3 regions of the Bradyrhizobium sp. 1200_D9_N1_1 genome follow, and region 1 is predicted to be linked to each of the others. Evidence: predicted binding sites of a transcription regulator. Region 1 holds the regulator's gene; each other region holds the start of a gene.
What was found. The regulator PhoB, encoded in region 1, activates phosphate uptake and scavenging genes when phosphate is short. The targets are predictions, from matches to a motif close to TGTCATNNANCTGTCAT.

Region 2: a site for PhoB is predicted at 2,097-2,113, ahead of AB5K84_RS26475 (RNA degradosome polyphosphate kinase). Genes of this name have one in related genera too.
Region 3: a site for PhoB is predicted at 3,000-3,016, ahead of phnF (phosphonate metabolism transcriptional regulator PhnF). Genes of this name have one in related genera too.

Annotation. Positions count from the first base shown of each region.
Region 1 covers NZ_CP197226.1:8,803,494-8,808,992, forward strand. Annotated here, with positions in the region: gene AB5K84_RS41680 (GcrA family cell cycle regulator) at 232-741, shown strand; gene AB5K84_RS41685 (IS5-like element ISBj5_B family transposase) at 950-2,296, opposite strand; gene phoB (phosphate regulon transcriptional regulator PhoB) at 2,529-3,236, opposite strand; gene phoU (phosphate signaling complex protein PhoU) at 3,259-3,975, opposite strand; gene pstB (phosphate ABC transporter ATP-binding protein PstB) at 3,987-4,808, opposite strand; gene pstA (phosphate ABC transporter permease PstA) at 4,805-5,499, opposite strand, start outside.
Region 2 covers NZ_CP197226.1:5,450,154-5,455,652, reverse strand. Annotated here, with positions in the region: gene AB5K84_RS26475 (RNA degradosome polyphosphate kinase) at 1-2,023, opposite strand, end outside; gene AB5K84_RS26470 (DnaA ATPase domain-containing protein) at 2,159-2,836, opposite strand; gene AB5K84_RS26465 (CDP-alcohol phosphatidyltransferase family protein) at 2,928-3,470, opposite strand; gene purM (phosphoribosylformylglycinamidine cyclo-ligase) at 3,625-4,698, shown strand; gene purN (phosphoribosylglycinamide formyltransferase) at 4,698-5,351, shown strand; gene AB5K84_RS26450 (cold-shock protein) at 5,438-5,499, opposite strand, start outside.
Region 3 covers NZ_CP197226.1:8,671,885-8,677,383, reverse strand. Annotated here, with positions in the region: gene AB5K84_RS41055 (winged helix-turn-helix domain-containing tetratricopeptide repeat protein) at 1-613, opposite strand, end outside; gene mddA (methanethiol S-methyltransferase) at 747-1,535, shown strand; gene AB5K84_RS41045 (GFA family protein) at 1,761-2,183, shown strand; gene phnF (phosphonate metabolism transcriptional regulator PhnF) at 2,234-2,965, opposite strand; gene phnG (phosphonate C-P lyase system protein PhnG) at 3,073-3,537, shown strand; gene phnH (phosphonate C-P lyase system protein PhnH) at 3,542-4,153, shown strand; gene AB5K84_RS41025 (carbon-phosphorus lyase complex subunit PhnI) at 4,155-5,258, shown strand; gene AB5K84_RS41020 (alpha-D-ribose 1-methylphosphonate 5-phosphate C-P-lyase PhnJ) at 5,255-5,499, shown strand, end outside.

The sequences.
Region 1 (5,499 bases):
CGGCGGACTCTTGCGCGTGAGTCACGCCATATTGTAGCGTTTGGCTTGTCAGATACGACATCTCGTGCAGTGTTTCTGATCCTCTAAGTCCTCATGTACCGGCGTAGACGTTCGGGCGTTATCGGCGCGCCCGGCGAGCCTTAAGGGATTCTGACGGCACGGGTTTTTCGAGGCTTAGGCATTCGCCGCGAGGCGCCAGGATGGCAGCCGCACGGCGAGGGAAAGGGTGCAATGACGGTTTTGACCTGGTCCGACGATCGCGTCGAGCAGTTGAAAAAGCTCTGGGAGGCCGGATTATCGGCCAGCCAGATCGCAGCCGAGCTCGGGAACGTGACCCGCAATGCCGTGATCGGCAAGGTACACAGGCTCGGCCTATCCGGCCGCGCCAAGAGCCCCTCATCGGCGGCTCCGCGGCCGCGCAAGGCGCGCCCCGCGCAGCACATGATGCGGGTGAGCCGCCCCATTGCGCGCGGCAACACCGCGCTGGCGCAGGCCTTCGAGGTCGAGGTGGAGGCCGAACCGGTCACCTACGACAACGTGGTGCCGATGAGCCAGCGGCTGTCGCTGCTGGAGCTGAACGAGGCGACCTGCCACTGGCCGGTCGGCGATCCCTCGAGCCCGGATTTCTTCTTCTGCGGCGGCAGGGCGCTGTCGGGCCTGCCCTACTGCGCGCAGCACTCGCGCGTGGCATATCAGCCCGCCGCGGATCGCCGGCGCGCACCGGCGAAGCCCTCGCGGTGAGTTTGTTCTGAAATCGAGTGACGGCCGTCACGCGTTGACGGCCCAACAAACTCGATGTCGTCCCGGACAAGCGCGCCTGAAGCGCGCGCAGATCCGGGACCCATAACCACCGCAAGATGTGGCTACGGGGACTCGGAGTTACCTTCTTCGCGCGACAACCACGCCCTGTGATTATGGGTCCCGGATCTGCGCTTACGCTTGTCGTCCGTTAAGAAGCCGGATTGATCGAGGCTGGCCGGGCGAGCGTGCGCCATAGCTGGGCCAGGAACAGGCACAAGAGATATCTCAGCCAGGCGAGGATGCGGCGGAAGTTGTGTCCGACGGCTGAGAGGACGACGTTGGCGGCATCGCCGGCGCGGCCTTTGAGGTAGCAGCGCCCGAGGTGGCCTTCCGCCTTCAGGTGTCCGATGATGGGCTCGATGGCGGAGCGGCGGCGCAGCTCGCGCTTGATGACACCGAAAACGCCGCGCTTCTGGCCGGAGATGAAGACGCGACGGGGATTTTGTGCGTCGTGGCCGCGGTATCCCTTGTCGACATAGGCCCGCTCGATCGGACAGCCGGTGAGTGTCTCGGTGCGGTCAATGACGTCCCGCAAGGTGTGACCGTCGTAGGGGTTGTCGGGCAGTGCGCTGGCGTGCAGCACGAACAGGCCACCGGGAGCCCGGCGGTTGTTGGTGACGATGGAGGCCTTCACGCCGAACTCGTAAGGCGCGCTGGCCTTGCCCTTGCCGATGCACTCCACTTCCGGGGCATGGAAGGAATAGAGCTTCCAGCCGCGCTGGCGCTGCTGCTGCGAGCGGATCTGCGTGGCCCGGCCGAGCGGGAGGGCGAACGCCTGCTCCAGTGCTGGCTGGCCTTCGATCTTGCGGCGGATGTCGCGGATGATCCGGCCCAGCCGGCTACGCAGGATACGCAACTGCCGCTGATGCCGCCTGAACTGTTTGGCATGGGCGTAGCGGCCGGCCATCATCGCGGCGGCCTTGGCGATGCGAGCATAGGATTGCCGCAGCCTGACGCCGTGCCTGATCGCCAGGCGGTTGAGCCCCTTGATGGCCGCATGCAGCAGCTTGGCATCGGTCGGAAAGGTGATGGCCTTCGGCTGCACCGTGGTGTCGACCGTAACCCGCTTGAGGTCCTGGCTGCGTAATGCACCGGCCTCGTGCGCTACCCGCAAGCTCTCGGCCAGCAGCAACTCCAGCTTGTCGCCAAGCCGCTTGCGCCAATGGCTCAGGTCCGAGCGCTCGTGCGGGAACGTGTGCTGAAAGAACTCTTCCCCGGTGAAGAACTGGAAGTATGGGTCATGGACCCAGCGCTCGCACACCTCCTCATCGGACAGCCCGTAAATGTGCTTGAGCAACAGCAGACCGATCATGAAGCGCGTCTCGATCCCGGGCCTGCCGTTCTCGCTGTAGAGCGGCGCGATCTCGCCGTCGATCCAGTCCCAATCGACCTTGCCGGCGAGCAGAACCAGCTCGTGCTTCATATTGATGATCTGGTCGAGCCGAGCCCGGAACAGATCGTTCGATCCCGTCGTCTTGTGCTTCTTCGGCCGCATCGTTCCCTCCGATGCAGACAAGGAATCATGCTTCCCGCTTCGAGGGAATCCACGAAAACCAAATCGCAAGGTTCTGACGCCCAAAGCATCAAAACCTTGCAATCTGGAAATGCCCCTTAGCCCAAATCGAGATTCCCGATCAGTGGCTTAGTCCTTCTTCACGGACGACTACGCTTGTCCGAGACGACACTGAGAGTGTGGCTGTAGCCCGCTAAACCAACGCCTGCAAACCCTACGTCTGCTCCGCCTTCGCAAAGCGATCATCCAGCGCGTAGCCGGCGCCGCGGACGGTGCGGATGGGATCCTGCTCGCGGCCGAGATTGAGCAGCTTGCGCAGGCGGCCGATGTGGACGTCGACGGTGCGCTCGTCGATGTAGATGTCGCGGCCCCAGACGCTGTCGAGCAGCTGCTCGCGCGAGAACACGCGGCCGGGATGCTCCAGGAAGAACTCCAAGAGGCGATATTCGGTCGGGCCGAGGTCGATCGGCCGGCCCGAGCGCGCGACGCGGCGCTTGTCGCGATCGAGCTCGATGTCGCCATAGGCCAGCACCGTTGCGAGCCGCTCCGGGCTTGCGCGCCGCAGCAGGCCCTTCACGCGCGCCAGGAGCTCCGGCACCGAGAACGGCTTGACGATGTAGTCGTCGGCGCCGGTCGCAAGACCCCGCACCCGCTCGCTCTCCTCGCCGCGCGCGGTGAGCATGATGATCGGGAGCTGCTTGGTCTCGGGCCGGGTCCGCAGCCGGCGGCACAGCTCGATGCCTGACAGTCCCGGCAGCATCCAGTCGAGTACGATCAGATCGGGGATGTGTTCCTTGAGGCGGGTGTCGGCGTCGTCGCCGCGCATCACCGTCTCCACATCATAGCCGTCGCCTTCGAGGTTGTAGCGGAGAAGCTCGGTGAGAGCTTCCTCGTCCTCAACCACCATAATGCGTGCGCCCATGGTGTCGTCGCTCCTTAAGTCTTCAGGTATTCGGGACCGTCGTGGCGAAGGTCGTCATGTCGCCCTTCGGCCGCTTGTCGGTGATCGCCTGGCCCTCGATCATGTAGAACACGGTCTCGGCGATGTTGGTGGCGTGGTCGCCGATCCGCTCGATGTTCTTGGCGCAGAACATCAGATGGATGCAGAACGAGATGTTGCGCGGATCCTCCATCATGTAGGTGAGGAGCTCGCGGAACAGCGAGGTGCAGATGGCGTCGACTTCCTCGTCGCCCTTCCACACCGCCATCGCCGCCGGCAGATCATGCGCGGCATAGGCGTCCAGCACCGACTTGACCTGCTGCTGCACGAGGTCGGTCATGTGCTCGAGGCCGCGGAACAGCTTGAGCGGATGGAAATCCGTCTCCAGCGCCGCGACGCGCTTGCCCATGTTCTTGGCGAGGTCGCCGATGCGCTCGAGATCGGTCGCAACTCGCATGGCGCCGACGATCTCGCGCAGATCGACCGCCATCGGCTGGCGGCGGGCGATGGTGAGCACGGCGCGCTCCTCGATGCGCTTCTGCAGCGCGTCGAGCTCGGTGTCGGTGGCGACGACGCGCTGGCCGAGCGCGACGTCGCGGCGGATCAGCGCGTCGACGGAATCGACGATCATGCGCTCGGCGATCCCGCCCATCTCGGCGACGAGCCGGGTGAGCTCCTGGAGGTCGGTGTCGAAGGCCTTTGCGGTATGTTCAGAACCCATGTCCCGTCTCCTCAGCCGAACCGGCCGGTGATGTAATCCTGCGTGCGCCGGTCGCTCGGCGACGTGAAGATCTTGCTGGTGTCGTCGAACTCGATCAGCTCGCCGAGATACATGAACGCGGTCTTGTCGGAGACGCGCGCCGCCTGCTGCATGTTGTGGGTGACGATCGCGATCGTGTAGTTCTCGGACAATTCCTGGATCAGCTCCTCGACCTTGGCGGTCGAGATCGGGTCGAGCGCCGAGCAGGGCTCGTCGAACAGGATCACCTCGGGCCGCACCGCGACGGTGCGGGCGATGCAGAGGCGCTGCTGCTGGCCGCCGGAGAGCGACAGGCCGGAGGCGTTGAGCTTGTCCTTGACCTCGTTCCACAGCGCGCCGCCGCGCAGCGCCTTCTCGACGCGGTCGTCCATCTCGGACTTCGAGATCTTCTCGTAGAGGCGGATGCCGAAGGCGATGTTCTCGTAGATCGTCATCGGGAACGGCGTCGGCTTCTGGAACACCATGCCGACGCGGGCGCGCAGCAGGTTGAGGTCGAGCTTGCCGTCGAGGATGTTGGTCTGGTCGAGCATGAGCTGGCCGGTGGCGCGCTGCCCCGGATAGAGGTCGTACATCCGGTTGAAGATGCGCAGCAGGGTTGACTTGCCGCAGCCGGACGGGCCGATGAACGCGGTGACGCGGTTGGTGCCGAGCGTCAGGTTGATGTTCTTCAGCGCGTGGTGCTCGCCGTAATAGAAGTTGAGGTTGCGCACCGTCACCTTGGCCGGCGCTTCCGGCAGCAGCGGCGCCTGGGGCAGCCCACCGGCCGCGCTCATCGATACGGAAAGCTCACTCATTTTGCGGTCCTCTCGGCGCCAAGGATGCGCGCGCCAATATTCAGGGCAAGCACGGTAATCGTGATCAGCAGCGCGCCGCTCCAGGCGAGCTGCTTCCAATAGGCGTAGGGGCTCTGGACGAAGTTGTTGATGGTGACCGGCAGGTTCGCCATCGTCTTGTTCAGGCCAAGGCTGAAGAACTGGTTCGACAGCGCGGTGAAGAGCAGCGGCGCGGTCTCGCCGGCGACGCGGGCGGTGGCGAGCAGCACGCCGGTGATGAGGCCGGAGCGGGCGGCACGATAGGCGATCCGCTTGATCACCAGCGAGCGCGGCAGGCCGAGCGCGGACGCCGCCTCGCGCAGCGCGTTCGGCACCAGCAGCAGCATGTCCTCGGTCGTGCGCAGCACTACCGGGATGACGATGACGGCGAGCGCGAGGCTGCCTGCGATCGCCGAGAAGCCGCGCATCGGCACCACCACCGCGCCGTAGATGAACAGGCCGATGATGATCGAGGGCGCCGAGAGCAGGATGTCGTTGATGAAGCGGATCACCGAGGTCAGGCGGTCGTTGCGGCCGTACTCGGCGAGATAGGTGCCGGCGAACAGGCCGAGCGGCGCGCCGATGCCGACGCCGAGCACGGTCATGATGATCGAACCGACGATGGCGTTGCGCAGGCCGCCTTCGGTCGAGCCCGGCGGCGGCGTATCTGCCA
Region 2 (5,499 bases), 3.4 Mb from region 1:
ATTGCCAGCTCTGCTCATTGTCCTTGAGATTCGCGACCATGATCTGTTCGAGAACCTGCTGATGCACCGTGGGATTTTGCAGCGGACACAGCACCTCGACGCGGCGGTCGAGGTTGCGCGGCATCATGTCGGCCGAGGAGATATACACAGCCGCTTTCGTGCTCGGCAGCCCCTGGCCCATGCCGAAGCAGTAGATTCGGCCGTGTTCCAGGAAGCGCCCGATGATCGACTTGACGCGGATGTTCTCCGACAGGCCAGGGATACCGGGCCTGAGGCAACAGATACCGCGCACCACGAGTTCGACCTGAACGCCGGCCTGTGAGGCCTCATACAGCGCGTCGATGATGTCTGGGTCGACCAGCGCATTCATCTTCATCCAGACCGCGCCGGGGCGGCCGTGCCGCGCATGCGCGGTCTCGCCCTGGATGTGCTCGATGATGCGCTTGCGCAGGGTCAGCGGCGACACCGCCATCTTTTCCAGATCGCTCGGCGCGGCATAGCCGGTGATGAAGTTGAAGACGCGCGCGGCGTCGCGGCCGATGGTCGGCTCGGAGGTGAAGTAGGAGAGGTCGGTGTAGATGCGCGCGGTGACCGGGTGGTAGTTGCCGGTGCCGGTGTGGACGTAGGTCGTGAGGCTGCCGCCCTCGCGGCGCACCACCATCGAGAGTTTTGCGTGCGTCTTCAGTTCGAGGAAGCCATAGACGACCTGCACGCCTGCGCGCTCGAGGTCGCGCGCCCAGCGGATGTTGGCCTCCTCGTCGAAGCGCGCCTTGAGCTCGATCAGCGCGGTGACGGACTTGCCGGCCTCGGCGGCTTCGGCGAGCGCGCGCACGATCGGCGAGTTATTGGAGGTGCGGTAGAGCGTCTGCTTGATCGCGACGACATCGGGGTCGCGCGTTGCCTGCTGGAGGAACTGCACCACCACGTCGAAGGATTCGTAGGGGTGATGGACGACAAGGTCCTTCTGCCGGATCGCGGCAAAGATGTCGCCGCCATGCTCGCGCACGCGCTCGGGATGGCGCGGCACGTAAGGCGTGAATTCGAGGTCGGGCCGGTCGAGGCGGGTGAGCTGCGAGAGCTCATTCATGGCGAGCACGCCGTCGACCAGGAATACTTCGTCGTCGGCGGCGGAGAGGGCATGCTGCACGAAGTTGCGCAGCTGCTCCGGCATCTTGGCGTCGATCTCGAGCCGGATCACCGATCCGCGGCGGCGGCGCTTCAGCGCGGTCTCGAACAGGCGGACGAGATCCTCGGCCTCTTCCTCGATTTCGAGCTCGGAGTCGCGGAGGATGCGGAAGGCGCCCTGGCCATGCAGATTGTAGCCGGGGAACAGTCGGTTGATGAACAGGGCGGTCGCCTGCTCCAGCGAGATCAGCCGCATCGTGCCCTCGGACGGCAGGCGGATGAAGCGGTCGATCTTGCCGGGCATGCGGATCAGCGCGTTCATCTGCTTGCCGTCGGCGGCGCGCGTGAGCTGGAGCGCGATGGTGAAACCGAGGCTCGGGATGAACGGGAAGGGATGGGCCGGGTCGATCGCGAGCGGCGTCAGCAGCGGGAACACGTTGTTGAGGAAGTAGTCCTCGATCCAGGTCCGCTCCGCCTTGGTGACCTCCTTGCCGTCCACCAGCACGATGCCGACATCGGCCAGCGTGGCGCGCAGGTCGCGCCAGATCGCCTGCTGGTCTGAAGCAAGCTGGGAGACCGTGCGGTTGATCAGCGCGAGCTGCTCGGACGGCGTCAGGCCGTCGGGGCTACGCTCGGCAATGCCCTCGCGCACCTGGGCCTTGATGCCGGCGACGCGGACCATGAAGAATTCGTCGAGGTTGTTCGCGGAAATCGACAGGAATCGCACCCGCTCCAGCACGGGATGGCTGGGATTGACCGATTCCTCCAGGACGCGGCGGTTGAAATGCAGCCAGGACAGCTCGCGGTTGATGAATCGCTCGGGGCTCGAGGCGATCGCCGGCAGGCTTTCCGTCTCCGGGACTTTTTCTTTTATTTCAACAGCTTGCGCGGAGTCCATGAGAAGTCGGTCCATCCAGTTTGCCCCAATTTGCGACTGACGCGCAAAACCGCCGGGAGCATGTGTTAGGGCGATGACGTTTCGATGACATTGATGTTCCGCCGTTCCGCGCCGTCAAGCGGCGTTGGGGCGGGGTCAGGCGTCGCGGAGCAGCTCGGCGGCCAACGCCCGGGTCACGGGGCGGCCGAGCCGCAGAGCCTCGCTGTCGAGCAGTTCGACGGCCTGCCGGGCGGCGGCCGAGGATCGCTCCAGGCGGGTGGCGAGGTAGCTGACCACGCTCTCGTCCACGGTGAGCTGGCGGTCGGCACAGAATTTGACGATCAGGCCGCGGAAGAGCTGGTCGTCGGGGGGCAGCAGCATAACCACCGGCACGGCGCGCAGCCGCGAGCGCAGGTCGTTGAGCTCGATGTCCAGCGCAGCCGGCACATCGCGCCCCGTGAACAGGACGTAGGCGCCGTCCTCACGGGCGAGGTTCATCAGGTGGAAGAGGGCGCGCTCGTCAAAATCCTTGGCCTTGAGATCCTCGACCACCAGCGCGCCGGTGGCGAGCGCGCCGGGAACGCCTGCGGCGGACAACGCATTGGCCGTGGTCGAGCGGGCGCCGGCTTCCTCGGCCCAGATCGCGGCGAGATGGCTCTTGCCGCTGCCTTCGGGGCCGGCCAGCCACATGATCCGGTTCGGCCATTCCGGCCAGCCGTCGATCAAGGCGAGGCCGGCAGCGTTGGCGGGGCCTTCGAGGAAATTGTCCCGACTGAGGCTCTCCGCGTGTGGCAGCGAGAACGCCAATTGTCGGGGGTGAACGCGGCCTGCCACGCTTGCTTTGCTCCATGCCGGACGGCCGGCTTCGCTTGAAAGATTCGACTTGATCGGGCGTGAGTTGGCCTTTTGCGGGGCCGGTTCGCGCTCATTTGGCCTCGATCGTGCTCATGTGCCGCACCCACTCGACGAGATAGAGCGACACGGAGGAGAGCGTGAAGATCGTGACGAGGCCCATCAGGATAATATCATAGGGCGCCGGCTTGAAACCGAAGGCAAGCGCGGCCAGCACCAGCGCTGCGAATGCCACCTGGGCGACCGTGTTGAGCTTCGACACTTTCGACGGCTTCATCTCGACGGGCCGGTCGAACAGCCAGGACACGATCACGGCGGCGACAATCATGATGTCGCGGGATACCACCAGGATCACGATCCAGCGCGGAATCGCGCCCCAGATGCCGAGCGACATATAGATCGAGACCAGCAGCGCCTTGTCCGCGAGCGGATCGAGCAAGGCCCCGAGCTCGCTTGCCATGTTGAAGCGCTTGGCGAGGAAGCCGTCCACGGCATCGCTGATCCCGGCGATCAGGAAGACGGCGAACGCCACCTCCATTTGGCTCGACACGATGGCCCAGACGATGATCGGGACCAGCATGATGCGGCCCAAAGTGATGATGTTCGGAATACTCACGCGGCGCTTCCCGGCACCCGGCCTGACCTCGAATCCGCCCCGTTTGAAGGCTGAACCCGTTGATATCTACATAGTATGGCGCCGAGCGCCATGCGAGCCATTGCGCGTCCCCGGAATTCGACGTAACCAGCCGCAACCCCACTGGAAATCGGGCATGACCGACCGCAAAAACGGCCTCACCTACGCCGATTCAGGCGTCGATATCGACGCGGGCAACCGCCTAGTCGATCTGATCAAGCCGATGGTGCGCGCCACCGCGCGGCCCGGCGCCGACGCCGAGATCGGCGGCTTCGGCGGCCTGTTCGACCTCAAGGCGGCCGGTTTCAGGGATCCCGTCCTGGTCGCCGCCACCGACGGCGTCGGAACCAAGGTCAAGATCGCGATCGAAACCGGCCTGCATGGCGGCATCGGCATCGATCTGGTCGCCATGAGCGTCAACGACCTCGTGGTGCAGGGCGCCGAGCCGCTGTTCTTCCTCGACTATTTCGCCTGCGGCAAGCTCGATCCGGAGGCGACCGCCTCGATCGTCGCCGGCGTCGCCGATGGCTGCCGGGAATCCGGCTGTGCCCTGATCGGCGGCGAGACCGCCGAGATGCCAGGCCTCTACAAGGACGGCGACTATGACCTCGGCGGCTTTGCAGTCGGCGCCGCCGAGCGCGGTACGCTGTTGCCGCGCAAGGACATCGCCGCCGGAGACGCCGTGATCGGTCTTGCCTCGTCGGGCGTGCACTCCAACGGCTTCTCGCTGGTGCGCAAGATCGTCGAGCAGTCCGGCCTCGGCTTCGAGGCGCCGGCGCCGTTCGCGCCTGTCATGACGCTCGGCGGCGCGCTGCTGACGCCGACGAAGCTCTACGTCAAATCCTGCCTGCGCGCGATCCGAGAGACCGGCGCGGTGAAGGGGCTCGCCCACATCACCGGCGGCGGCTTCACCGACAACATTCCGCGCGTGCTGCCCAAGAACCTTGGCGTCGGCATCGATCTGGCGCGGCTGCCCGTGCTACCGGTGTTCAAATGGCTGGCCGCGCTGGCCGGGATCGCCGAGCTCGAAATGCTGCGCACCTTCAACTGCGGCATCGGCATGATCGCGATCGTCGAGCCGGACAAGGTCGACCGGGTCGTGCAGGTCTTCACCGAAGCAGGCGAGAGCGTGGCGCAGCTCGGCACCGTGATCCCCGCCGAGGGCGAGCATCGCGTCGTCTACAATGGCCATCTCGATCTGGCGCCGTGATGAAGCGCCGCGTCGCCATTCTGATTTCCGGCCGCGGCTCCAACATGGTCGCGCTGATCAAGGCAGCCAGCGCGCGGGATTTTCCGGCGGAAATTTCCCTCGTCATCTCGAACAAGGCCGATGCACCGGGGCTCGAACGGGCCAGGGCGAGCGGCGTGAACACGCTGGTGATCGAGAGCAAGCCGTTCGGCAAGGATCGCGCCGGCTTCGAGGCGGTGCTGCAGGCCGCGCTCGATCAGCACGGCATCGAGCTGATCTGTCTTGGCGGCTTCATGCGCCTGTTCACGGCCGAATTCACCAAGGCCTGGTACGGGCGGATGCTCAACATCCATCCCTCGCTGCTGCCGTCCTTCCCCGGCCTCGACCCGCACGGTCAGGCCCTGCGCGCCGGCGTGAAACTGTCTGGCGCGACGGTGCACTTCGTGATCCCCGAGACCGATGCCGGCCCGATCGTGATGCAGGGCGCGGTTCCCGTCAGCGACCACGATACAGCGGACACGCTGTCGGAACGCATCCTCGAAGTCGAGCACCGCATCTATCCGGCCGCGCTGCGGCTATTGGCGACCGGCAAGGTCCAGATCGAGGGCGATGTCTGCAAGACGGCGGGCAGCGGACCGTCGGAGAATTTCCTGGTTTCGCCCGTGGCGAGCTGAGGCGCCGTCGCGTTTCGTCGTCACAAACAAAATCCCCCGGCAGAGCCGGGGGCATCGTCGTGATGTCTCGCGTGTGGAACGAGAGATCAGGAGACCTTGAGGTTCTCCGCGGATGATTTTCCGCGGTTCTCCACGAGGTCGTATTCAA
Region 3 (5,499 bases), 130 kb from region 1:
GCACCCGCTTGTCCGCCTTGCGCACGCTGCCTTCGACGATGTAGCGGACGCCGAGCTCCTCGGCGATCTGCCTGATGTGGACCGCGCGTCCCTTGTAGATGAAGGACGAGTTGCGGGCGATCACCATGAACCAGCGCTGCTTCGACAGGGCAGTGAGAATGTCCTCGCTGATCCCGTCACCGAAATAGTCCTGCTCGGGATCGCCGCTCATGTTCTCGAAGGCGAGCACCGCGATCGCCGGGCGGTCCGCAACAGTGCGTGCTGGGGCCGCGGCGGGTTCCGCAGGCGCCAGTGTGACTGCCACATCTTCCCGGACCTCGCCAATGAACCGAAAGCCCTTGCGCGGGATCGTCTTGATCAGCCGCTGAGTCGCGCCGTCGTCGCCGAGCGCCTTGCGCGCGGCATTGATCCGGCTGTTCAGGGCGGAATCCGAGACGATCCGGTCACTCCAGATCTGGCTGATCAGGTCATCCTTGCTGACCACTCGGGCCCGCTGCGCGACGAGGTAGAGCAGCAGATCGAACACCTGGGGCTGCAACGGCACGGCGACCCCGGCGCAGGTCAGTTCGCGCAGGTCGCCGTCGAGCACGTTGTTTTCAAAGCAAAATCGCACGTTTCTGTCGTCTCAAGCAAAAATCAAAGTCGTCTCAGGCGAAAATCAACCGTCCGCAAAAGCCATGGAACGTCCGATCCGGCATGGTGCGAAGACCAAACAGTGCCGATGCCTCGGCACAACGGAGCTTTCCATGTCCCAAATTGATCACCAGGTTCATTCGATCGGCCCGGAGGTTACGGGCTCTCGCATTTTCAAGTTCATCGCCTTTCTGTACGGAATTGCGGCGTATCTCGTGTTTTTCGTCACCATTCTCTACGCTATCGGCTTCGTGATGGGGCTGGTGGTGCCGAAGACCATCGACACCGGAACCGACACGTCGACGGCTGAGGCCGTCATCATCAACCTGCTCCTGATGGCGCTGTTCGCCGTCCAGCACAGCGTGATGGCGCGCCAGCGCTTCAAGACGTGGTGGACGCAGTTCGTCTCCAAACCGATCGAGCGCAGCACCTATGTGTTGTTCGCGAGTCTGTCATTGCTGCTCCTGTTCTGGCAGTGGCGTCCGCTGCCGACCGTCATATGGGAGGTCGAGGACCCGGATCTCGCCGTGACGCTGGTCACGGTGTCCTTCGCTGGCTGGGTGCTGGTGTTCACCTCGACCTTCATCATCAACCATTTCGAATTGTTCGGATTGCATCAGGTGACCAACCATCTCGTCGGCAAGGAAGCGACGCCGCCGCGTTTCAAGACGCCGCTGCTCTACAAGTTTGTCCGTCATCCGATCTATCTCGGCTTCATCGTCGCGTTCTGGGCGGCTCCGGTCATGACCGCGGGACATCTGCTGTTTGCGGCCGTGACCACGATCTACATCTTCGTCGGCATCGCGCTGGAGGAGCGCGACCTCATTGATCTCTTCGGCGACGAATACCGGCAGTACAAACAACGCGTGTCGATGCTTATTCCCTGGCGCCGGTCAGTTTAGTTTTCGCGCTCTGCACGCGCGTCCGCCGAAAGGAGGACGCGCGGCGGCGCCGAGGCGCGTATCGGACCTTGCCGGACTCTAGCCTTCAACGTCCCTCGGAGTGATTCCCCTTCGAGGCTACCAACGCGAGCGAAGCTCGTCGCGACCCCGCATCCGCCTTCGCCGAAATCTCGGTGAACCGGAGCGGGGAGAGGATTTCCAACCTTCATCAACGGAGACGACCCAATGAAACATGTCGGACACTGCTTCTGCGGCGCGGTTACGGTCGAGGTCACGGGTGCGCCGGAGGCGATGGGCTATTGCCATTGTGGCTCCTGCCGGTCCTGGTCCGGCGGGCCGGTGAACGCCTTCAGCCTGTGGAAGCCTGACGCGGTGCGCATCACCGAGGGCGCGCAGCACGTCGAGACCTTCGCCAAGACGCCGCTCAGCCAACGCAAATATTGCAGGAAGTGCGGCGGCCATCTCATGACCAATCACCCGCCGCTCGGCCTGACCGACGTCTTCACCGCCACCATCCCCACCCTGGCGTTCACGCCCGGCGTCCACGTCAACTACGCCGAGGCGGTGCTGCCGATGCGCGACGGCCTGCCCAAGCTGAAGGACTTCCCCGCCGAGTTCGGCGGCAGCGGCGAGATGATGCAGGAGTAGCAGGCGCTGCTCTTCCTCCTCCTCTTGCGGGGGGAAGAGCAGGCTGCATCTCAGCCGTTCTCCACCAGAAACTCCACCCGCTCGGCGGCAAAGCGCGAATGCTTCGTCACCAGCGGCTTGCCGTCGAGACCGTGGTCGGTGGCATCGACCACGAGGATCGGCCGTCCCAGCGGCAGATCGAGCCGTGCAGCGTCGGTCGCGTCGACGATGCCGGCGGTGATCCGGGTCGCGCCGCGGCGATAGTCGCGGACGCCGAAGTGTTCGAGCAGTTTCGTCATCGAGCGCGTTGCGGCAAACACGCTGCCCGCGCCCGGAAACAACTCCGCCGACAGCCACGTCGTGGAGACGCAGATCGGGGTGCGGTCGGCGAGGCGTATCGCCTCGATCCGCACCAGCGGGGCGCCGACCTTCAGGCCCAGCTCGCGCGCCAGCTCGCGCGTCGCGACGTCGTCGGACGCCTCGATCAACTGCCCGCGCGGCTCACGGCCGCCGGCGCCGACGATCTCCGAGAAGCGCGTGCGCGAGCGCAGCGGATAGGCGATGCGCTGCGCCTCGACATAGGTGCCGCTGCCACGTTCGGCACGCACCAGTCCGCGCTCGGCAAGGGCTGCCAGCGCCCGCCGCACGGTGTGGCGATTCACGCGATAGGTCTCGGCGATCTCCATCTCGCCCGGCAGCTTGTCGCCGGCGGCGAAGCGGCCGTCGGCGATGCCGCGCTCGATGCCGTCGGCAACGAGGCGCCATAGCGCGACGCCCGTGGAGGCGGTGTCCTGCATGCTCATATCGCCGGTCAGCCTAGCCCGAAAATCACACGCTTGTCACGAAACAGTCATGGCGCTTCCGTATGAAGTTGTCTACTATCATAGACAACTTGAGTTCGGCAAGTTCGGTGGATCGGGTGACGCAGCACAACAATCAGCAAGCCCAGCGCAAGGCCGCGATGGCCGTGCTGGCGCACGCGGAGGCGGGCGAGATCGCCGCTCGCCTCCGCGCTTTCGCCCTCCCGGCCCATCAGGATCTGCGCGCGCCGGAAAACGGCCTCGTCATGCTGCGCGGCCGGGTCGGCGGCGACGGCGCCCCGTTCAACCTCGGCGAAGCCACGGTGTCGCGTGCCGCGGTGCGGCTCGCGAGCGGCGAGGTCGGCTTCGGCTACACGCTCGGACGCGACGGTGAGAAGGCGCGGCTGATCGCTCTGTGCGATGCGCTGGTGCAGTCGCGGGATTTTTCCGCATCGGTCGAGCGGGACGTTATCGCACCGTTGCGCGAGCAGCTTACGATCCGGCGCAAGCAGGCGGCGGCCGAGACCGCCGCGACGAAGGTTGATTTCTACACCATGGTGCGCGGTGAGGGGTGAGATCATGACCACGATTGCGGAACTGCCGCCGGGGTTCGCCGACAAGGTGCTGTCGGCGCAATCGACCTTTCGCTCGGTCATGGACGCGATGGCGCGGCCGGGTTCGGTCCAGCGCATCGTGCCGATGGCGGGCACACCCGGGCCGATGATGCGCGGCGCCGCCGCGATCGCGCTGACGCTGTTCGATCACGACACGCCGCTCTGGCTCGATGCGCGGATGTCGGAAAGCTCGGAAGTCGTGAAATGGCTCAAGTTCCACACCGGCGCGCCGGTGATTCAGGACTCCTCGATCGCGAGCTTTGCCCTGATCAGCGATGGCGCCTTGCTTCCGGCGCTCGAGCGCTTCGCGCTTGGCACCAGCGAATACCCGGACCGGTCGACCACGTTGATCCTCCAGGTCGATAGCCTTGACGCGGGGCGGGGCTTCGAGCTGCGCGGCCCCGGCATCGATGGCGTCGCGACGCTCCGGGCCTCGATCAAGCCCGCCGACTTGTTCGAGCGGCTGCGCGTCAACGAGGCGCTGTTTCCGCGCGGCATCGACGTGGTGCTGGTCGCCGATGATGCCGTGGTTGCGATCCCGCGCACCACGCGCGTCGCGAACAAGGGAAGTGAATAGCATGTATGTCGCAGTCAAAGGCGGCGAACGCGCCATCGAGAACGCCCATCGCCTGCTCGCCAATGCGCGGCGCGGCGATCAAAGCGTGCCGGAAGTCACGCTCGACCAGATCTCGGAGCAGCTTGGTCTGGCCGTGGACCGCGTTATGAGCGAAGGCTCGCTTTATGACCGTGAGCTCGCGGCGCTCGCGATCAAGCAAGCGCGGGGCGATCTGATCGAGGCGATTTTCCTCGTTCGCGCCTTCCGGGCCACCCTGCCGCGCTTCGGCGCGAGTGAGCCGGTCGACACCGGCGCCATGCGGGTGCAGCGGCGGGTGTCCTCGACCTTCAAGGACATTCCCGGCGGCCAGATCCTCGGGCCGACCTTCGACTATACGCACCGCCTGCTCGATCCCTCGCTCGCGGAGGGATTTGTGCCGGACGCGCCGGCGACGGCCGAAGCCTCGACCGCGCCGACGCCGCGCGTGACCGATATCCTGGGCCGCGATGGGCTGATCGAATCCTCGCCGCAGGCCGAGGCCGGCGCCAGCGTCGGCGATCTCACGCGCGAGCCGCTGAACTTCCCGGCCGACCGCGACGTGCGCCTGCAAAATCTCGCGCGCGGCGACGAAGGCTTCCTGCTGGCGATGGGCTATTCCACCCAGCGCGGCTACGGCCGCAACCATCCCTTCGCCGGCGAGATCCGCTTCGGCGAGGTCGAGGTCGAATTCCTCGCCGAGGACGTCGGTTTCGCCGTGCCGCTCGGCTCGATCGAGCTCACCGAGTGCCAGATGGTCAACCAGTTCAAGGGTTCTGCCACGGAAGCACCCTGCTTCACCCGCGGCTATGGCCTCGCCTTCGGCCAGAGCGAGCGCAAGACCATGTCGATGGCGCTGGTCGATCGCGCGCTGCGTGCCCGCGAGCTCGGCGAAGAGGCGCTCGCGCCGGCGCAGGATGAAGAATTCGTGATGTCGCATTCGGACAATGTCCAGGCGACCGGCTTCGTCGAGCATCTGAAGCTGCCGCACTATGTCGACTTCCAGTCCGAGCTCGGCCTGCTGCGCAAGCTGCGTCAGGAGTTTGCCGAGGCCAATGCGCCCGATGCCATGAAGGAGGCCGCGGAATGAACGCGCCCGCCTACAATTTCGCCTATCTCGACGAACAGACCAAGCGGATGATCCGCCGCGCCATCCTGAAGGCGATCGCGATCCCCGGCTATCAGGTGCCGTTCGCCAGCCGCGAAATGCCGATGCCCTATGGCTGGGGCACCGGCGGCGTGCAGGTCACCGCCGCGATCCTCGGTCCTGAGGACGTGCTGAAGGTGATCGACCAGGGTTCCGACGACACCACCAACGCGATTTCGATCCG